Regions from separate parts of the Streptomyces sp. NPDC051133 genome, predicted to be linked through region 1. Evidence: riboswitches for the same ligand, from Rfam matches in the RefSeq annotation. Region 1 holds a riboswitch; each other region holds the start of a gene.

The links. Region 1 has a riboswitch for cyclic di-AMP ahead of AB0N17_RS30540 (transglycosylase SLT domain-containing protein). Riboswitches for the same ligand answer to the same signal wherever they lie in the genome.
Positions count from the first base shown of each region.
Region 2: another riboswitch for cyclic di-AMP. It lies ahead of AB0N17_RS03430 (C40 family peptidase); the one in region 1 lies ahead of AB0N17_RS30540 (transglycosylase SLT domain-containing protein).
Region 3: another riboswitch for cyclic di-AMP. It lies ahead of AB0N17_RS26705 (M23 family metallopeptidase); the one in region 1 lies ahead of AB0N17_RS30540 (transglycosylase SLT domain-containing protein).
Region 4: another riboswitch for cyclic di-AMP. It lies ahead of AB0N17_RS19905 (M23 family metallopeptidase); the one in region 1 lies ahead of AB0N17_RS30540 (transglycosylase SLT domain-containing protein).

Region 1 is NZ_JBFBBK010000035.1:14,901-18,216, reverse strand. It holds gene AB0N17_RS30545 (polyprenyl synthetase family protein) at 177-1,187, opposite strand; cyclic di-AMP (ydaO/yuaA leader) riboswitch at 1,809-1,990, shown strand; gene AB0N17_RS30540 (transglycosylase SLT domain-containing protein) at 1,994-2,482, shown strand; gene AB0N17_RS30535 (Cof-type HAD-IIB family hydrolase) at 2,528-3,316, opposite strand, start outside.
Region 2 is NZ_JBFBBK010000002.1:206,360-209,675, forward strand. It holds gene AB0N17_RS03420 (ATP-dependent Clp protease proteolytic subunit) at 172-807, shown strand; gene AB0N17_RS03425 (hypothetical protein) at 815-1,123, shown strand; cyclic di-AMP (ydaO/yuaA leader) riboswitch at 1,559-1,697, shown strand; gene AB0N17_RS03430 (C40 family peptidase) at 1,700-2,173, shown strand; gene AB0N17_RS03435 (LysE family translocator) at 2,181-2,798, opposite strand; gene AB0N17_RS03440 (LysR family transcriptional regulator) at 2,882-3,316, shown strand, end outside.
Region 3 is NZ_JBFBBK010000027.1:122,307-125,622, forward strand. It holds gene AB0N17_RS26700 (pitrilysin family protein) at 1-1,170, shown strand, start outside; cyclic di-AMP (ydaO/yuaA leader) riboswitch at 1,429-1,589, shown strand; gene AB0N17_RS26705 (M23 family metallopeptidase) at 1,602-2,357, shown strand; gene AB0N17_RS26710 (GntR family transcriptional regulator) at 2,568-3,254, shown strand.
Region 4 is NZ_JBFBBK010000018.1:56,544-59,859, forward strand. It holds gene AB0N17_RS19900 (PP2C family protein-serine/threonine phosphatase) at 1-1,026, shown strand, start outside; cyclic di-AMP (ydaO/yuaA leader) riboswitch at 1,281-1,450, shown strand; gene AB0N17_RS19905 (M23 family metallopeptidase) at 1,458-2,504, shown strand; gene AB0N17_RS19910 (aldo/keto reductase) at 2,575-3,316, shown strand, end outside.

The DNA.
Region 1 (3,316 bases):
CACCCGAATCGGTGAGGAGTGGTGATTTCCGTGGTTTCCATCTCACCAAATCGGCCATGAGGAAGCGTCAGACCTCGGAGCCAACTCCGTGTACGCCTGCGGTATGACACGTAGGGGCGGCGACTCCCCCGACCCGTAGGGGTCGGGCGGGACGACGCACCTGCCGGCGCCGGTGCTCAGCCGGCGCGGTGCACCACCGCGTCGCACAGCTCCAGCAGCGCCGCCTTGGCGTCGCACTCCCGCAGCGGGGCCAGCGCGGCCCGCGCCTCCTCCGCGTACCGGACGGTGTCCCGCCGGGCCTGCTCCAGCGCGGGGTGGTCGCGCAGGGCGGCCAGCGCCTGGGCGTGCCGGGCGTCGTCGCTGAGGTCGGAGTCCAGCAGCTCGCACAGCGCGATGTCCTCGGGCAGCCCCAGCCGGGCCGCCCGCTCGCGCAGCCGGAGCACGGGCAGGGTCGGGATGCCCTCGCGCAGGTCGGTGCCCGGGGTCTTGCCGGACTCGTGGGAGTCGGAGGCGATGTCCAGGACGTCGTCGGCGAGCTGGAAGGCGACGCCGAGCCGCTCGCCGTACTGGGTGAGCACGTCGACGACCGTCTCGTCGGCGCCGGACATCATCGCGCCGAACCGGCACGACACCGCCACCAGCGAGCCCGTCTTGCCGCCGAGCACGTCCAGGTAGTGCTCGACCGGGTCACGGCCGTCCGAGGGGCCCGCGGTCTCCAGGATCTGACCGGTGACCAGCCGCTCGAACGCGAGGGCCTGCACCCGGACCGCCTCGGGGCCGAGGTCGGCGAGGATCTGGGAGGCGCGGGCGAAGAGGAAGTCGCCGGTGAGGACCGCGACGGAGTTGCCCCAGCGGGTGTTGGCGCTGTCCACGCCGCGCCGCACGGCCGCCTCGTCCATGACGTCGTCGTGGTACAGCGTGGCGAGGTGGGTCAGCTCCACGACCACGGCCGACGGCACGATGCCCGGCGCATAGCGGTCGCCGAACTGCGCCGCGAGCATCACGAGCAGCGGCCGGAACCGCTTCCCCCCGGCCCGTACGAGGTGCTGCGCGGCCTCCGTGATGAACGGGACCTCGCTCTTGGTGGCCTCGAGCAAGCCTTCCTCGACAGCCGCCAATCCGGCCTGGACATCGGCTTCCAGAGCCTGGTCCCGCACGCTCAGCCCGAACGGCCCGACGACGGTCACGAGGGGTCTCCTGTCTGCTGGTGTCTGCTGGCGCTTACGCGGTTTGTCGATAGGTCGCTGCCATCACTCAAGTCAGCGTATCCGGTCCTGTTTCGATCACCGATAGCGCCCACCGGTCCAGCCTGGGCGGTATCGGATCATGACCGTTATGTTTGTGATCGGATAGTAAGAACGGACATTTATCGACTTAACCGCAATCTGACCGCTTTGTCGCGGACCGAGGGGCGAGCGGAGTAACGTGCGCGCCACCCTCCGTACCGCTGCGGCCACGGTCACGACGACGGGTACCCCCCTCGACGACGACGGGCACCTCGCCAGGGGTTCCACGGCCGGCCGAACCCGAGCGCAAATCGCCCGAATCCCCCATGTCCGATTTGACGTAATTCGCTATTCCGTGAGTTGAGTCACGCACCCCCACCCGGCACCCGAGGCCTGCCCGTCGACGCCTCCTTCCTTGCCGCACCGCCGAGTTGAGGATTGGCGAACGCAAAGGATCAAGTACCCCATACGGCACAGACCAAGGTCAAATGGGGCGTTCCATGAATCCTTAACTTGTTCCCGACATGTGCTCTCGCATACGTTCCGGGCCGTCGGGCGGAACGCCGAATCCTGCCGCCGCCCGCATCCCCATCGACGAACTCATCCATGCGGCAGGAGCGGGGGACCCAGGTAAGCGCCGGATCGGACGGCACACGTCGCGCCGGAACGGCTAGGGGTGAAGCCGTGCCTTCCCAGAGGGCACGGCCGGGCACCTCCCCGCCCGAACCCGACAGCTCACCTCGCAGGCGACGGAGAGGAACTTTCCCATGCCTGCTGCCGCTCAGCACCGCCGTACCTGGAGCAACCGCTTCATCCGCACCGTCGCCGTCGCCGGCACCGGTGCCGCCGTCCTCGCCCTGCCGCTCATCGGCGCGGCCAGCGCGTCCGCCGCCACCCCGGCCGCCACGACGGCCGCGACCACCCAGGCCGGGTACCCCGACAACCTGGACGGCTGGATCCGCGAGTCCCTCTCGGTCATGGCGCAGAAGGGCATCCCGGGCTCCTACAACGGCATCTACCGCAACATCATCCGCGAGTCCTCGGGCAACCCGAAGGCCATCAACCTCTGGGACTCCAACGCCGCCAAGGGCATCCCGTCCAAGGGCCTGCTCCAGGTCATCGACCCCACTTTCAACGCGTACCACGTGGCCGGAACGTCGTCCGACATCTACGACCCGGTCGCGAACATCACCGCCGCCTGCAACTACGCGGCCGCCCGGTACGGGTCGATCGACAACGTGTTCGGCGCCTACTGACGGGCGTCGCCGCGCTAGGGGCACAGGCTCCTACTGATGTTCCGGTCAGTCGGTCGGGAACAGTCTTTCGAGGACGACGGCGATGCCGTCGTCCTCGTTCGACGAGGTGACCTCGTCGGCCACCGCCTTGAGTTCGGGGTGGGCGTTGGCCATGGCCACCCCGTGTCCGGCCCAGTCCAACATCGGGATGTCGTTGGGCATGTCGCCGAAGGCCAGCGCCCGGCCGGGAGCGATGCCCAGCCGCTCGGCGGCCAGCGCCAGCCCGGTCGCCTTGGTCACCCCGCACGGCTGGAGTTCCACGGTCCCCGGCCCCGACATGGTGACCGTCGCCAGCGACCCCACCGCCGCCCGCGCGAGGGCCGCCAATGCGTCGTCCGACAGGGTGGCGTGGCGCAGCAGCACCTTGCTGATGGGCGCGCGCCACAGGTCCTCGCGCCGCCCGACCCGCACCGCCGGCAGGGTCGGGTGTGGCATCCGGTATCCGGGCTCGATGAGTGTCAGCCCGTCCACGCCGTCCTGGTCGACGGCCGCGTAGACCTGCCCCACCTCGGCCTCGATCTTGCCGAGCGCGGTCTCGGCCAGCTCCCGGTCCAGCCGCACCGACCACAGCAGACGGCCGCTCGCGGCGTCGTAGACCTGTGCGCCCTGCCCGCACACCGCGAGCCCCCCGCAGCCGAGGCCGGCCAGCAGGGGCCGTACCCGCGGGGCCGGGCGGCCCGTCACCACCAAGTGGCGCGCACCGGCCCGCGCCACCCGCGCGAGCGCCGCGAGGGACCGGTCGGAGACGGTGTCGTCGCGGCGCAGCAGCGTCCCGTCCAGGTCGGTGGCGATCAG
Region 2 (3,316 bases), on a different contig from region 1:
TGTGAGATTTTGTGAGACCCGGGCCCGTTGCGAGGGTCAAATCTGGCCTCTGAACTGCGAGTTCTAAACGATCACTAGAACATGTCCCCATTCTAACGCGTCGTACGTCCTGTACATTCTGTACAGAACACGGGCCCACCGGAGGCCCGTGCCCTGAGGAGGGGTGTGCCCATGTCCCGACCGATCGCCCGCCACGTGCTGCCCGAGTTCACCGAGCGCGCCGGCGGCGTCACCCGCACGCTCGATCCGTACGGCAAGCTCTTCGAGGACCGGATCGTCTTCCTCGGCACCCCGCTCGACGACGCGGCGGCCAACGACGTCGCGGCCCAGTTCATGTACCTCGAACACGCGGCCCCTGAGCGGGACATCACGCTGTACATCAACTGCCCGGGCGGTTCGTTCAGCGCCCTCACGGCCGTCTACGACACGATGCGCTACGTCGGCTGCGACGTGCGGACCTACTGCCTGGGCCAGGCCGTCTCCCAGGCCGCGGTGCTGCTCGCGGCCGGCGCGCCGGGCAAGCGGTTCGCACTGCCCGGCGCCCGCATGGTGATCGAACAGCCCCAGCTGCCGGAGCCGGTCGAGGGCCAGCCCAGCGACCTGGTCATCCAGGCCGCGGAGCTGGTGCGCACCCGCACCCTGACCGAGGAGATGCTGGTACGGCACACCGGGCGCACGGCGGAGCAGGTGCACCGGGACCTGGAGCGGGACCTGGTCCTGGACGCGCCCGGCGCACTGGCCTACGGCCTGGTGGACGGCATCGTGCCCAGCCGCCGGAGCATGCCCGGCGCGCGGGACGCGGGATGAGCCGCGGATGCTGCCACCCGAACTGCCCCCGCTGCCCGCACTGACCCGCGCCGAGGGGGAACTGATCGACCGTTACCTGGAGGCCGCCGACCTGCTGGGCCGCGTCAATCCGGCCCGGCACGGGGACACCTACGCCGGCCTGCGGGCGGCCCAGGCTCTGGTGCGCAAGGCGGCAGAGCTGCGGGACGCGCTCGCGCTGATGCACCGTCGGGGCGAGACGGAGCTGCACGGGGACACGCTGGCACGGGCGTTGCGGGTGCTGGACGGGGAACGCCGGACCGCGCGCGTCGCGCTCCCGCCGGACTGCGTCGGCTGATCCGGACACCGCTCCGGCCCGAGGGGGCCGCCGCGTCGACACGAATCGTTCGGGCCGGACACGAAACGGCCCGAACGACGTACCGCCGACCGGTGTACTTCCGCGTCGTTTTCCGGGCCTTTCGAGTTGCGCTCCGCGCCGTCGCGAGATCCCCGAATCGGTGTTCCGCCCCAGGTCCGGGGCTACGTCCGGCATCTGACGGTGCCTCGAACACAGCTCTGTCCACCCGAACGGGTGAGTGGTGAGTAACGCCACAAATCCCCGGTTCCGTTGGGATTTTCGGACAGCTGTAGGTGAAGATCCCTGTCTGACGACAAGCCCCCGCCACAACGGCGGGGCGATCCGGGCGGACGCCGAGTCCTGCCGCCGCACGGATGACCGGTCGACAGGAGTGGATCGGCAGGAGTGGAGGACCCAGGCAAGACGGGTCGCCGGGACGGATGTTCGTCTGCTCGTGGCAGACGGGCGGAGGTTCCGAGCAGCCCTTGGGGTGAAGCCGCGGCAACGCGGCCGGGCAACTTCGCCAGCCCGAATCCGACAGGTCATCCTTCACAGGCGGCTGACGAAGGGTTGCGCATGACTGCGCTCAATCGTGTCCCGTCGCTCATGGCCCGGGCCGGTACGGCCTCGGCCCTCACCCTGGCCGCCGTGGGCGGCTCCATCGCGGTCCCGGGCCTCGCCACCGACGCCTCGGCCGCGACGCTCGCGACGAAAGCACTCCAGGTCGCGGCCTCCAAGAAGGGGTCGCCGTACCAGTACGGAGCCACCGGGCCGCGCCGGTTCGACTGCTCGGGGCTGACGCTCTACTCGTTCAAGAAGGCGGGCAAGACGCTGCCGCGTACCGCAGCCCAGCAGTACAACAAGACGCACCACATCTCCTCCGGCCACCGCAAGGCCGGTGACCTGGTCTTCTTCCACTCGGGTTCCAGCGTCTACCACGTCGGCATCTACGCCGGCCACAACAAGATCTGGCACGCCCCGAGGACCGGTTCCGTGGTCAGGCTCGAGAAGATCTGGACCAAGAGCGTCTGGTACGGCCGGGTCAGCTGATCCGGGGTCAGGCCAGGAGCGGCTCCAGCAGCAGGGCCGCTCCCAGCGCCGTCAGCGCCACCCCGGTGCCCGCCTGAAGCCCACGGGCGGCCCGGGGCCGGCGCAGCCATCCGCCGAGCCGGTCCACCAGCAGGGCGACCACCTGGAACCACGCCAGGGCCAGCGCGCACACGATCAGCGCGAGCAGCAGCGTCCGGGGCAGCGCGTGGCTCCCCGCGGGCACGAACTGCGGCAGCAGGCTGAGGAAGGTCAGTGAGGCCTTGGGGTTGAGGACGTTGGTGACGAAGCCCTGCCGCAGCGGGTGCGTGGCCTCGGCCGCGGCCTCCTCGGGCGTGCGGGCCGGCCGCCGCAGCTCCACCAGGGTGCGCACCCCGAGCTGCAGCACATAGGCGCCGCCCAGCAGCTGCAGCGCCCGGAACAGCGCGGGCACGGCCACCAGCACGGCCGCGACCCCGGCCACCGCCAGGGTGGTGTGCACCAGGAGTCCGCCCGCGATGCCGAGCCCGCAGACCGCGCCGGCCCGCCGGGAGACGAGCGCGTTGCGCACCACCACGGTGAAGTCGGCGCCGGGCATGGCGACGAGTCCTGCGGCGATCCCGGTGAAGGCGATGAGCTGTCCGTCCATGCGACCAGCCTGCCGCGATCGGGCCTTCAGCAGGTATTTCGAGTTCTCTGGATGAGCCTTAAGCATTGCTTTAGGCTGGGCTCATGTACGACCCCACCCGGCTGGCCGCGCTGGTGGCCGTCGCGGAGGCCGGCTCGATCACCCGGGCCGCCGACCGGCTCGGCTACACCCCGCCCGCGCTCTCCCAGCAGCTGGCCAAGCTGGAGCGGGAGGCGGGCACGGCGCTGCTGGTCCGTCATCACCGCGGGGCGCGGCTGACCGAGGCGGGCGAGGTGCTGGTGGCGCGCGCCCGGCGGGTGCTCGACGAACTGGCGCAGGCCCGGCACGAGCTGTCCCGGCTCACCGGACTCACCGGCGGCGCGCTGCGCCTCGGGACCTTTCCGACGGCGGGGGTGCATCTGCTGCCGCCGGCGCTGAGCGCGTTCCGCCGGGCGCATCCGGACGTGACGCTGTCGGTGGCGGACTACGACCCGCCGGCCGGGGTCACCGCGGTGGCGGCCGGCGAGGTGGACCTGGCG
Region 3 (3,316 bases), on a different contig from region 1:
CGGGCCTTCTCCGAGGGCACGGACAAGCACTCCGCCGAGGAGTTCGCCGCCGAGCTGGAGCGCGCGGGTGCCACGCTCGACGCGCACGCCGACCACCCCGGCGTCCGGATCAGCCTGGAGGTCCCGGCCTCCCGTCTGGCCAAGGGCCTCGGCCTGCTCGCCGACGCGCTGCGCGCGCCCGCCTTCGCCGAGAGCGAGGTCGAGCGGCTGGTCCGCAACCGCCTGGACGAGATCCCGCACGAGCTCGCCAACCCCTCCCGCCGTGCCGCCAAGGAGCTCTCCAAGGAGCTCTTCCCGGCGGCCTCGCGCATGTCGCGCCCGCGCCAGGGCACCGAGGAGACCGTCGAGAAGATCGACGCCGCCGCCGTACGGGCCTTCTACGACCGCTACGTCCGTCCCGCCACGGGCACGGTGGTCGTGGTCGGCGACCTCACCGGGATCGACCTGGACGAGCTGCTCGGCGACACCCTGGGCGCCTGGACCGGCACCCCGGGCGAGCCCCGGCCCGTGCCGCCGGTGACCGCCGACGACACCGGGCGCGTGGTCATCGTGGACCGCCCCGGCGCCGTCCAGACGCAGCTGCTCATCGGCCGGGTCGGTTCCGACCGGCACGACCGCGTGTGGCCCGCCCAGGTGCTCGGCACCTACTGCCTCGGCGGCACCCTCACCTCCCGCCTGGACCGCGTGCTGCGCGAGGAGAAGGGCTACACCTACGGCGTGCGCGCGTTCGGGCAGGTCATGCGGTCCGCCCCGGACGGCACGGGCGCCTCGATGCTCGCCATCAGCGGCTCCGTGGACACCCCGAACACCGGTCCCGCGCTCGACGACCTGTGGAAGGTGCTGCGCACCCTCGCGGCCGAGGGCCTGACCGACGCCGAGCGGGACGTCGCCGTGCAGAACCTGGTCGGCGTGGCGCCGCTCAAGTACGAGACCGCGGCGGCCGTCGCGAGCACCCTGGCCGACCAGGTCGAGCAGTACCTGCCCGACGACTTCCAGGCGACGCTCTACCGGCAGCTCGCGGCGACGGGGACCGTCGAGGCCACCGCGGCCGTCGTGAACGCCTTCCCGGTGGACCGCCTGGTGACCGTCCTCGTCGGTGACGCCGCCCAGATCAAGGCGCCGGTCGAGGCGCTCGGCATCGGCGAAGTCACCGTCGTGGCCGCCGAGTAGCGTCCGCGGCCGCCGCGTGGCGGCAGCCACTGCGGCACGCACGCACACGCCGTACTCGCGCGTGGGCCCTGACGACCTACGGGTCGTCAGGGCCCTTGTCGTTCCAACCGCTTCCCCAGATGACCGATTTGAGACGGAGGTTGCCTGTCTGCCCTGTGGGATGCGCTACAAAACACCGGTTGCGTTTGAGGTTCGAAAGCCGCCCCGCTTAGCGTCGTCCGGGCTGTTCGTCAGGCAGTACGCCGCGCCCGCGGCACCGGACAGTCATCGCCGAGTCCCCGTACGGCGCGAGCCAGGGGAGCCGGGGACCCACCGTCCCTGGGGTGAATCGGGCGCCCGCGCGGAAGCGGGGGAGCCCGTAGGAGACCTTCCTGCTCCGAACCCGTCAGCTAACCCGGTAGGCGAGAGGGAAGGAAAGGACCAGCCACTTCATGGCGTTCATGTGCGCCACCGGGAAGCACCGCAAGCCCGGCCGGGTCAAGCGCACCACCGCTCAGGCGGCCGGTGTCGCGGCCCTCACCACCACCGGTGTCATCGGCACCCTCGCCGCCTCCCCGGCCCTCGCCGCCGAGAACTCCGCGGAGCAGACCGGCCTCACCCCGGTGCTCGCCGTGAGCGACGACATCGCCGAGCACATCGACGCGCAGGCCGCCGCCCAGAAGCAGGCCGCCGAGCAGAAGGCCGCCGAGGAGGCCGCCGCCAAGGCCGCGGCCGCGAAGGCCAAGCAGGAGCGCGAGGCCCGGGCCCGTGCCGCCCGCGAGGCCGAGCGCAAGCGGCTGAACGCCTTCGTCCCGCCGGTCGCCCACTCCTACGTCTCCACCGGCTACGAGGCCAGCAGCTCCCTGTGGTCCTCGGGCCACCACACGGGCATCGACTTCCACGCGGCCAGCGGCACGGCCGTCCACGCGGTCGGCTCGGGCACCGTCGTCTCCACCGGCTGGGGCGGCGCCTACGGCAACCAGATCGTGATCCGCATGGCCGACGGCATGTACACCCAGTACGGCCACCTGTCCTCCATCGGCGTCACGGTGGGCCAGCAGGTCACCCCGGGCCAGCAGATCGGCCTGTCCGGCGCCACCGGCAACGTCACCGGCCCGCACCTGCACTTCGAGGCGCGTACGACGCCCGACTACGGCTCCGACGTCGACCCGGTCGCCTACCTCCGCAAGCACGGCGTGAACGCCTGACCGACCGGACGGCGATCGCCGGTACCCCTGACAAGCCCCGGCTCGCCGAGCCGGGGCTTTCGCCGTATTTCCGCTGTCTCCGCCCGCACCGCTGTCCAAAAAATATCCATGGATTACGGCCCGCCGTCGGAAATTCCGGCTCATTGCAATAGAGTCGCAGAACACGCGTCCATCGTCGGCGTTTCACGGGGATTAAGGCGGAGGTCGGTCATGCGTATTCCGGCGCACTCGGTGTGCACGGCGATCCGGGACGACATCGTCGCCGGTGTCCATGAACGCGGCAGCCGCCTCACCGAGGAAGTACTGGCCCGCCGCTACGGCGTCTCGCGCGTGCCCGTCCGCGAGGCCCTGCGCACCCTGGAGGCCGAGGGTTTCGTGGTGACCCGCCGGCACGCGGGCGCGTGCGTGGCCGAGCCGACCGAGCAGGAGGCGGCCGACCTGCTGGAGATGCGTCTGCTCCTGGAGCCGCTCGGTGCCGCCCGGGCCGCGCAGCGGCGCACCGAGGCCCATCTGAAGGTGCTGCGCGGGCTGGTCCGGCTGGGCCAGGAGCGGGCCAGGAGCGGCAACAGCGCCGATCTGCGCGCACTGGGCGGCTGGTTCCACGAGACGCTCGCCCAGGCCTCCGGCAGTCCGTCGCTGACCTCGATGCTCACCCAGTTGCGCCACAAGATCGCCTGGATGTACGCGGTGGAGTCCGCGCCGAGCCCGGTGGAGTCCTGGGCGGAGCACGGGGCGATCGTGGACGCGGTGGCGCGCGGTGACGGCGAGCGCGCGCGGGCGGTCACGGCCGTGCACACCGAGCGCGCGTCGGCCGTGCACCGGCTGCGTTTCCGCCGGGCGGGGGAGCGTGTGAGGACTTCGCAACACGCCGTACACACGTCGGGCGGGCGGCATTAACACCGGCACCGTATACAAAGAGATGATATTCGGTGGGCCGGGTATTTCCGTTGCCTTTTCCT
Region 4 (3,316 bases), on a different contig from region 1:
CTGCTGATCGCGGCGGGCGTCCTGTACGGCCTGCTCACCCCGGAGGAGTTCACCGCCGTCCCGTTCTTCTCCGCCGCCCCGCTGATCGCCGCACCCCTGTCGTCGCTGCGCACCACCGTGCTCACCGGCCTCACGGCCCTCGCCGCCGGCTTCGCGGTGCACGCAGGCCCCGGCACCCACCCCGCCGTCGCCGCCGTCACCGACGCGGTCACCATCGCCACGGTCGCCCTGCTCGCCCTCGCCATCAACCGGGTGGTCCGGCTCGGCGACCGGCGGCTCGCCTCCGCCCGGGAGGTCGCCGAGGCCGCCCAGCGGGCCGTACTGCCGGAGCCCGCGGCGCGGATCGGCGGCTTCGAGATCGCCGCCCGCTACGAGGCGGCGCGGCGGGACGCGTCCATCGGCGGGGACCTGTACGCGGTGCAGGACAGCCCGTACGGCGTCCGGCTGGTCGTCGGGGACGTACGCGGCAAGGGCATCGGCGCGGTCGCCGCGGTCGCCGTGGTGATCGGGGCGTTCCGGGAGGCGGCCGAGCACGCGGCCACCCTGGAGGAGGTGGCCGAGCGGCTGGAGCGGGCGCTGGCCCGGGAGGGCACCCGGCGGGCCGGCATCGACGCCTTCGAGGGGTTCACCACCGCCGTCCTCGCCGAACTCCCGCACGGCGACGGGGTCGTACGGCTCGTCAACCGCGGCCATCCACCTCCGCTGCTGCTCTACGCCGACGGCACCGTGCGCGCCCTGACCACGCACGAGCCCGCGCTGCCGCTGGGCATGGCCGACCTCGGCCGGTGGCCCGACCGGTCCCTCCAGGCGGGCTTTCCGAGCGGGGCCACGCTGCTGCTGCACACCGACGGCCTCTCCGAGGCCCGGGACGGCCACGGCCGGTTCTACGACCTGGAACGGCGGCTCGACGGACGCCCCTTCGCCGACCCGGGCGCGCTGCTCGACCGGCTCGCCACCGAGGCGCGGCGGCACTCCGGCGGCGGAATGGCGGACGACATGGCGCTGCTCGCCGTGCGGCGGCCCTGAGCGGGGTGACGGTCCCTGGGCGGAAGTCACGGCCTGTGACCGCCCGACCGCCGTGCGCATAACATCTGAGTCACCATCAAAAACACTGAGACTCCTGAAGCGTGGCCAACTCGCCCGTTTTGCAGGCTTCCTGTCCGGAAAGTCCGCGACCGGAAACCTTAATGATCAAGCCGAACGGCTTGGAAAGTGCCTGGCGGGTCTATTAACGTTCGATAACGCAGCGCGGTCGTCCCAGCCGTCACAAGAGGCGGCTCCGTGCGCACGCGCCGAATCCCGCAAGGGAACCGGGGAACCACCACCTTGGGGTGAATCACGCGGACACCGCCGTGAACTGCTTTGAGTCCACGACCGGTATACGCGCGTAGGAGACCTTCCTGCTCCGAACCCGTCAGCTAACCCGGTAGGCGGCGGAAGGAAAGGAGCACGCCCGCGTGGCGTCCAACCGGCCTGCCCCAGAAGCCCCGTTCGTGCCTGCGCAGCGCGAGTCCGAAACGTTCGGTTACGGCGCCTACCGCGCCGACGAGGGCCCCTGGGAGGAGTGGAACCCGACCGAGGACTCCGTCGCCCCGGTCCGCGGCCGGCACCGCGTCGCCAAGCAGCGCGGCGGCTTCGCGCGCAGCTCCACCGTCCTCGGCGTCGGCGTGATGGCCGCGGTCGGCGCGGGCGGCATGGCCAGCGCCAACACCGGCAAGCCGCCGGTCTCCATATCCCTGCCGGACCTGCCGGACCTGCCGTCCTCCGTCGACCACTTCTTCGGCGACGACTCCTCCGGCTCCGACACGCACCAGGCCACCGCCACCGCGCTCAGCAACGTCGGCACCACCGCCGACAGCGACAGCAGCACCGGTGCCGGCGAGGCCCTGCGCAACCGGATCATGGCCCAGGCCGAGCAGCAGCAGAGCAAGGCCGACAGCAAGGCCACCGCCGCCGCGCTCGCCGCTTCCGAGAAGCAGACCGCCGACGCCGCCGCCAAGGCGGAGAAGGACGCCGCCGCCAAGGCCGCCGCCGCCCAGCAGAAGGCGGAGGCCGACGCCAAGAAGGCCGCCGAGGCCGAGCGGCTGGCCGAGCTGGCCAAGCAGTACACGCTGCCGGTCGTCTCGTACACGCTCACCGGAACGTTCGGGCAGCCCGGCTCCATGTGGTCCTCCGGCTACCACACCGGCCTGGACTTCGCCGCTCCCACCGGCACCCTCATCAAGGCGATCCACAGCGGCACGGTCACCCAGGCCGGATGGGCCGGTGCCTACGGCTACCGCACCGTCCTCACCCTGGACGACGGCACCGAGCTGTGGTTCTGCCACCAGTCCTCGATCAACGTCTCGGTCGGCCAGAAGGTCTCCACCGGCGACGTCATCGGCCGCGTCGGTGCCACCGGCAACGTCACCGGCCCGCACCTGCACCTGGAGGTGCACCCGAACGGCCAGGCCACCGCCGTCGACCCGGCGCCCTGGCTGCGGTCGAAGGGCCTCACCCCCTGAGCGTGTCGTTCGTGTGAACACGGCGCCGGCGGCGGAATGCGATCATCCGCCGCCGGCGTTGACATTGAGCATGACTTCTCTGCGCACACTCGGCTCCTCCGACCTCGAGGTCTTCCCGCTCTCCCTCGGCGGCAACGTCTTCGGCTGGACCGCGGACGAGGAGACCTCCTTCGCCGTCCTGGACGCCTACGCGGCCGCCGGCGGCAACTTCATCGACACGGCCGACTCCTACTCCGCCTGGATCGAGGGCAACAAGGGCGGCGAGTCCGAGACGATCATCGGCAAGTGGGTCAAGGCCCGCGGCAACCGCGACGACGTGGTCATCGCCACCAAGGTCAGCCAGCACCCCGAGTACCAGGGCCTGTCCGCCGCCAACATCAAGGCGGCCGCCGACGCCTCCCTGCGCCGCCTGGACACCGACCACATCGACCTCTACTACACCCACTTCGACAAGCCCGAGGTGCCGGTCGAGGAGATCATCGGCGCCCTGGACGAGCTGGTGAAGGCGGGCAAGGTCCGGCACATCGCCGCCTCCAACATCAGCGCCGACCGCCTGAGGGCCTCCCTGGACTTCTCCGACCGCGAGGGCCTGGCCCGGTACGTCGCGCTCCAGCCCCACTACAACCTGGTCTCCCGCGACACCTACGAGGGCCCGCTGCAGGACCTGGCCGCGAAGGAGGGCCTGTCCGCGGTGCCGTACTTCTCGCTCGCCTCGGGCTTCCTGACCGGCAAGTACCGGCCGGGTACGACGGTCGACAGCGCCCGCGCCGAGGGAGCGGCCAAGCACCTGCAGTCCGAGCGCGGCCGGCAGG